One region of the Streptomyces sp. NPDC005533 genome, then DNA from elsewhere that is predicted to be linked to it. Evidence: riboswitches for the same ligand, from Rfam matches in the RefSeq annotation. Region 1 holds a riboswitch; the other holds the start of a gene.

Region 1 (3,167 bases):
GACGTCCGGGGGGCCCGGCCGGTCGGCGGCCACCACCAGCGAGGCCAGCGCCGTCGTCACCGGGACCGAGGCCACCAGTCCGATCGAGCCGACGAGCGTCCGTACGATCTCCACCGCGACCAGCTCGCTGTTGGCCACCGAGCCCATGCTGCTGTTGGCGATCGAGAACAGCAGCAGCAGCGGAAGCGCGGCACCCGCGTAGGCCAGCACCAGCGTGTTGACCACCGACGCGATGTGGTCGCGGCCGATCCTGATCGCCGCCCGGTACAGGCCGCGCGGCCCCATCGAGGGGTCCGCCGCGTGCAGTTCCCAGACCGCCGAGGTCTGGGTGACCGTCACGTCGTCGAGCACGCCCAGCGATCCGATGATCACGCTCGCGAGCAGCAGACCGCTCATGTCGATGTCCGGGTAGAGCCCGTGGATCAGCCCGGTGTTGTCGTCCGTGTTGCCGGTGAGGGACGCCCAGTCGATGAACACCGAGCCCAGCAGACCGATCAGCAGCAGCGAGACGAGCGTGCCGAGGACGGCGACCGAGGTGCGGGCGGTCAGGCCGTGGCACATGTAGAGCGCGATCAGCATGATGGCGCTCGCCCCGACCACCGCGACCACGAGCGGGTTCGAACCCTGCAGGATCGCCGGGAGGATGAAGAGGGTCAGCACGCCGAAGCTGACGATCAGCGCGATCAGGGCGAACAGCCCGCGCATCCGCCCGACGAGGACGACCGAGACCGCGAAGATGCCGGCCAGCACCGCCAGGGGGATCTTGCGGTTCACGTCGATCACGGAGTACTGCAGGTCGCGGGGGGCGTCCGGCGCGTACGCCACGACGACCTCCTGGCCGTCCGTCAACTGCCGTGGCGCGCCCGGCTGGACGATCTCCACGAAGGTGCGGCCCTTGTCCGGACCGCTGCCGACCTCGACGGTGGCCTTCTTGCACTCCCCGGTCTGCGCGGCCTGCGCCTCGCGGCCCTCGGGCGTGGAGGGGTCGGCGGTCGGCGGCACCTGCGCGGCGTTCACGGACTTGCAGTCGACGTGTTCGAGGGAGACGACCCTGCCCTGCTGCGTCTGGCGGTCGAAGCCCACCCCCGTGCGCTCGTGGGCGGGGGCGCCGCCCGGCCAGAGCACCACCATGCCGATGAAGACGGCGGTGGCGAAGGGGATCAGCACGGCCGCGATGACCTTGCGCAGGTGCTTCGAGACGGGGGCCGCCGGGCCGTGGCCGTGGCCGTGTCCGTGTCCGTGGGAATGACCGCCGTGGCCGGCGGAGTGGCCACCGTGGTGACCGGCGGACGGCCCGGACGAGTGTTCGGCGGAGTGCCCGGGGCCGTGGTGCTCGTGGCCGATGTGGCCAGGGGGCTCTGTGGGCTCGGTGGGGGGCTGCGGCGAGGGCGTCACCAGCAGATCATCGCAAGAGATGAGGGGGCCCACTGTTCAGCACGCCATGGATGACGCTAGCGTGGGGGCACCTTTGCACAACGCGGGAGCTCGGAGCACCGGGCTGAGAGGACGCTGATCACCGTACGCGCATCACGGATGCGTGCGGGAGGAGGCTGCGTCGACCGCCGAACCTGTTACCGGGTAATGCCGGCGTAGGGAGATAGGTCTCATGACCATTCAGGACGCACGCACGCCTGCCGTCGGCCAGGACGCCGACGGCCAGACCGAGCGCCAGCCCGGCTGGCACAAGGGCTACGTCGCGGGCTCCCGCCCCGACATCCGGGTGCCGGTCCGCCAGGTCCACCTCACCAACGGCAAGGACGTGACGCTCTACGACACGTCCGGTCCGTACACCGACCCCCAGATCGAGACCGACGTCCGCCGGGGCCTCGCCCCGCTGCGCGAGAACTGGATCATCGGCCGTGGCGACACCGAGGAGTACGCGGGCCGTCCCGTGCGCCCCGAGGACGACGGCATCAAGCACACCTCGCCCCGCGGTGGCCTCAAGAACCTCGACGCGGTCTTCCCGGGCCGCCCGCGTCAGCCCCGCCGGGGCCGTGACGGCCAGGCCGTCACGCAGCTCGCGTACGCCCGCCGGGGCGAGATCACCCCGGAGATGGAGTACGTCGCGATCCGCGAGAACGTCTCCCCCGAGGTCGTCCGCGAGGAGATCGCCGCAGGTCGCGCGGTGCTTCCCGCGAACGTGAACCACCCGGAGATCGAGCCGATGATCATCGGCAAGCGCTTCCTGGTGAAGGTCAACGCCAACATCGGCAACTCCGCGGTCACCTCCTCCATCGAGGAGGAGGTCGACAAGATGACCTGGGCGACCAAGTGGGGCGCCGACACGGTCATGGACCTCTCGACGGGCCGCAACATCCACACCACCCGCGAGTGGGTGCTGCGCAACTCCCCCGTCCCGATCGGCACCGTGCCGCTCTACCAGGCGCTGGAGAAGGTCGACGGCCGGGCCGAGGAGCTGACCTGGGAGATCTACAAGGACACGGTCATCGAGCAGGCCGAGCAGGGCGTCGACTACATGACGGTCCACGCCGGCGTGCTGCTGCCCTACGTGCCGCTGACCGCCCGCCGCAAGACCGGCATCGTCTCGCGCGGTGGCTCGATCATGGCCGCGTGGTGCCTCGCGCACCACAAGGAGAACTTCCTCTACACGAACTTCGAGGAGCTCTGCGACATCCTCGCGACGTACGACGTCACGTACTCGCTGGGTGACGGCCTGCGCCCCGGCTCCATCGCGGACGCCAACGACGCGGCGCAGTTCGCGGAGCTGAAGACGCTGGGCGAGCTCAACACGATCGCCAAGCGCCACAACGTGCAGACGATGATCGAGGGGCCGGGCCACGTCCCGATGCACAAGATCAAGGAGAACATCGACCTCCAGCAGGAGATCTGCGAGGAGGCGCCGTTCTACACGCTCGGCCCGCTCACCACGGACGTCGCGCCCGCCTACGACCACATCACCTCGGGCATCGGCGCCGCGATGATCGCCTGGTGGGGCACCGCGATGCTCTGCTACGTCACGCCCAAGGAGCACTTGGGCCTGCCCAACCGCGACGACGTGAAGACCGGCGTCATCACGTACAAGATCGCGGCGCACGCCGCCGACCTGGCCAAGGGGCACCCCGGCGCCCAGGAGTGGGACGACGCGCTGTCGGACGCGCGGTTCGAGTTCCGCTGGGAGGACCAGTTCAACCTGGCCCTCGACCCGG
Region 2 (3,167 bases), on a different contig from region 1:
TGCCCTTCCTGGCCACCTTCGTCGCGATGCTGCTCACCGCCGACGACGGCCCCCAGCGCGTGATCACCTTCCTGCTCCTGACCGTGGTCAGCGACACCGGGGCCTACGCGGTCGGCTGGCGCTTCGGGAAGACCAAGCTCGCGCCGCGCATCAGCCCCGGAAAGACCCGCGAGGGGCTCTTCGGCGCGGTGGCCTTCGCGATGGCGGCCGGCGCGCTGTGCATGGAGTTCCTGATCGACGGCGGCGTCTGGTGGCAGGGCCTCCTGCTCGGCCTCGCGGTCGCGGTCAGCGCCACCCTGGGCGACCTGGGCGAATCCATGATCAAGCGGGACCTGGGCATCAAGGACATGGGCACCCTCCTTCCGGGCCACGGCGGCATCATGGACCGGCTCGATTCGCTGCTGCCGACCGCCCCGGTGGTGTGGCTGCTGCTGGCGGCCTTCGTGGGTACGGGCTGAGCCCTCCTGCCGACGCCTTCGCGGACCCCGGCTGACCTGCGAAAAGGCGGTGTGACACGCCGGGCGGTTACTCTTGGAGGGCGCGCTGCTTCTGCGGCGCGCCTTTCGTCTTACAAGGAGTACCTGCCATGGCCCGCCCCGTTCCGGGAGAGCTCACCTTCGTCGCCCCTCGCGGGGCCAAGAAGCCGCCCCGGCACCTCGCCGACATGACCCCGGCCGAGCGCCGCGAGGCGGTCGCCGCGATCGGCGAGAAGCCGTTCCGGGCCAAGCAGCTCTCCCAGCACTACTTCGCGCGCTACGCCCACGACCCGGCCGAGTGGACCGACATCCCGGCGGCCTCGCGGGAGAAGCTCCAGCAGGAGCTGCTGCCGGACCTGATGAGCGTCATCCGGCACATCTCGTGCGACGACGACACCACCCGCAAGACCCTGTGGAAGCTGCACGACGGCACGCTCGTCGAGTCCGTGCTGATGCGCTACCCCGACCGGGTCACCATGTGCATCTCCTCGCAGGCCGGCTGCGGCATGAACTGCCCGTTCTGCGCCACCGGGCAGGCCGGCCTCGACCGCAACCTGTCCACCGCCGAGATCGTGCACCAGATCGTCGACGGCATGCGCGCGCTGCGCGACGGCGAGGTCCCCGGCGGCCCGGCACGGCTGTCGAACATCGTCTTCATGGGCATGGGCGAGCCGCTCGCCAACTACAACCGCGTGGTCGGCGCCATCCGCCGGCTCACCGACCCCGAGCCCGACGGCCTGGGCCTGTCGCAGCGCGGCATCACCGTCTCCACCGTCGGCCTGGTCCCGGCCATGCTGCGGTTCGCCGACGAGGGCTTCAAGTGCCGTCTCGCCGTCTCGCTGCACGCGCCCGACGACGAGCTGCGCGACACGCTGGTCCCGGTGAACACCCGCTGGAACGTCCGCGAGGTGCTCGGCGCGGCCTGGGAGTACGCGGAGAAGTCCGGCCGCCGGATCTCCATCGAGTACGCCCTGATCCGCAACATCAACGACCAGGCCTGGCGTGGCGACCTGCTGGGCAAGCTGCTCAAGGGCAAGCGCGTCCACGTCAACCTGATCCCGCTGAACCCCACGCCCGGCTCGAAGTGGACCGCCTCGCGGCCCGAGGACGAGAAGGCCTTCGTCGAGGCCATCGCCCGCCACGGCGTACCCGTGACCGTACGGGACACCCGCGGCCAGGAGATCGACGGCGCGTGCGGCCAGCTCGCGGCCTCGGAGCGCTAGGTTCCGGTCAGCGGAGGCCCTATTCGGCCACGGGGTACCCTGTGGCCGAACCAATTTCATATTCCGACAGGGGAGCGCCACAGCGCTGAGAGTGCGGTATCCGTCATCCGCAGACCCTCTGAACCTCGCCCCGGTCATTCGGGGTAGGAAGTTCGGTCACCACTCAAGCTGTTGCGCCCTGCCCGGCGTCCGCTCCCACAGAGCGCCGGGCAGGGCCGCGTCTTCTCCTGGACATCCCAGGAGGAATTCACCAGTGAGCACCACCAAGAAGATCGCGGGCGCCGCGCTCGCGGCCGCGCTGGGCGTGACCACGCTGAGCGCGTGCGGCGACTCCGGCGACTCCGGCGGCAAGTCCGCCGGCACGACCGACAAGACCGTCACGCTCGTCTCCCACGACTCCTTCAACGTGACCGACACGGTCCTGAAGGAGTTCGAGCAGCAGAGCGGCTACACCGTCAAGGTGCTCAAGTCCGGCGACGCCGGCGCCGCCCTGAACCAGGAGATCCTCACCAAGGGCTCCCCGCGCGGCGACGTGTTCTTCGGCGTGGACAACACCCTGCTCTCGCGCGCCCTCGACAACGGCATCTTCACGGCGTACGAGGCCAAGGGCCTGGACACGGTCAAGCCGGAGTACGTGCTCGACAAGGAGCACCGGGTCACCCCGATCGACTCCGGCGACATCTGCGTCAACTACGACAAGGCCTACTTCGCCGACAAGAAGATCGCCCCGCCGCAGACGCTGGACGACCTGGTCAAGCCCGAGTACAAGAACCTGCTGGTCACCGAGAACGCCGCGACCTCCTCGCCCGGCCTCGGCTTCCTGCTCGCCTCCGTCGGCAAGTACGGCGAGGACGGCTGGAAGGACTACTGGAGCAAGCTCAAGGCCAACGGCGTCGAGGTCGTCGACGGCTGGGAGCAGGCCTACAACGAGCGGTTCTCCGGCTCCGCGGGCGGCAAGAAGGCCAAGGGCGACCGCCCGCTGGTCGTCTCCTACGCCTCCAGCCCGCCGGTCGAGGTGCTGTACGGCGAGCCGCAGCCGGCCGAGGCCCCGACGGGCGTCGCCACCGGCACCTGCTTCCGCCAGGTCGAGTTCGCGGGCCTGCTCAAGGGAGCGAAGAACGAGGCGGGCGGCAAGGCCCTGCTGGACTTCCTGATCAGCAAGAAGTTCCAGGAGGACATGCCGCTCCAGATGTTCGTGAACCCGGTCACGAAGGACGCCGCCCTGCCGGAGCTGTTCACGAAGCACGGAGTGGTGGTCGAGAAGCCCGAGAGCGTGGCTCCCGAGACCATCGCCAAGAACCGTGAGCAGTGGGTCAAGGCATGGACCTCGCTCGTCGTGAAGTAGGCGGTGCCAAAGGGTCGGGCGCGGCGTCGGGGGGCGCCGCGCCGGGCCCCGGCCCCCGGGAGGGCGGCCGGGCGACGGCCGTACGGCTCGCCCTCATGGCCGTGCCCCTGGCCTTCTTCGGGC

The links. Region 1 has a riboswitch for thiamine pyrophosphate ahead of thiC (phosphomethylpyrimidine synthase ThiC). Riboswitches for the same ligand answer to the same signal wherever they lie in the genome.
Region 2: linked by a shared signal. The riboswitch ahead of ACFYP3_RS01625 (thiamine ABC transporter substrate binding subunit) and the one ahead of thiC (phosphomethylpyrimidine synthase ThiC) in region 1 are both predicted to bind thiamine pyrophosphate.

Annotation. Positions count from the first base shown of each region.
Region 1 covers NZ_JBIAJH010000012.1:162,960-166,126, forward strand. Annotated here, with positions in the region: gene ACFYP3_RS15130 (YibE/F family protein) at 1-1,395, opposite strand, end outside; TPP riboswitch at 1,468-1,613, shown strand; gene thiC (phosphomethylpyrimidine synthase ThiC) at 1,607-3,167, shown strand, end outside.
Region 2 covers NZ_JBIAJH010000001.1:352,238-355,404, forward strand. Annotated here, with positions in the region: gene ACFYP3_RS01615 (phosphatidate cytidylyltransferase) at 1-458, shown strand, start outside; gene rlmN (23S rRNA (adenine(2503)-C(2))-methyltransferase RlmN) at 587-1,699, shown strand; TPP riboswitch at 1,758-1,867, shown strand; gene ACFYP3_RS01625 (thiamine ABC transporter substrate binding subunit) at 1,953-3,044, shown strand; gene ACFYP3_RS01630 (ABC transporter permease) at 3,140-3,167, shown strand, end outside.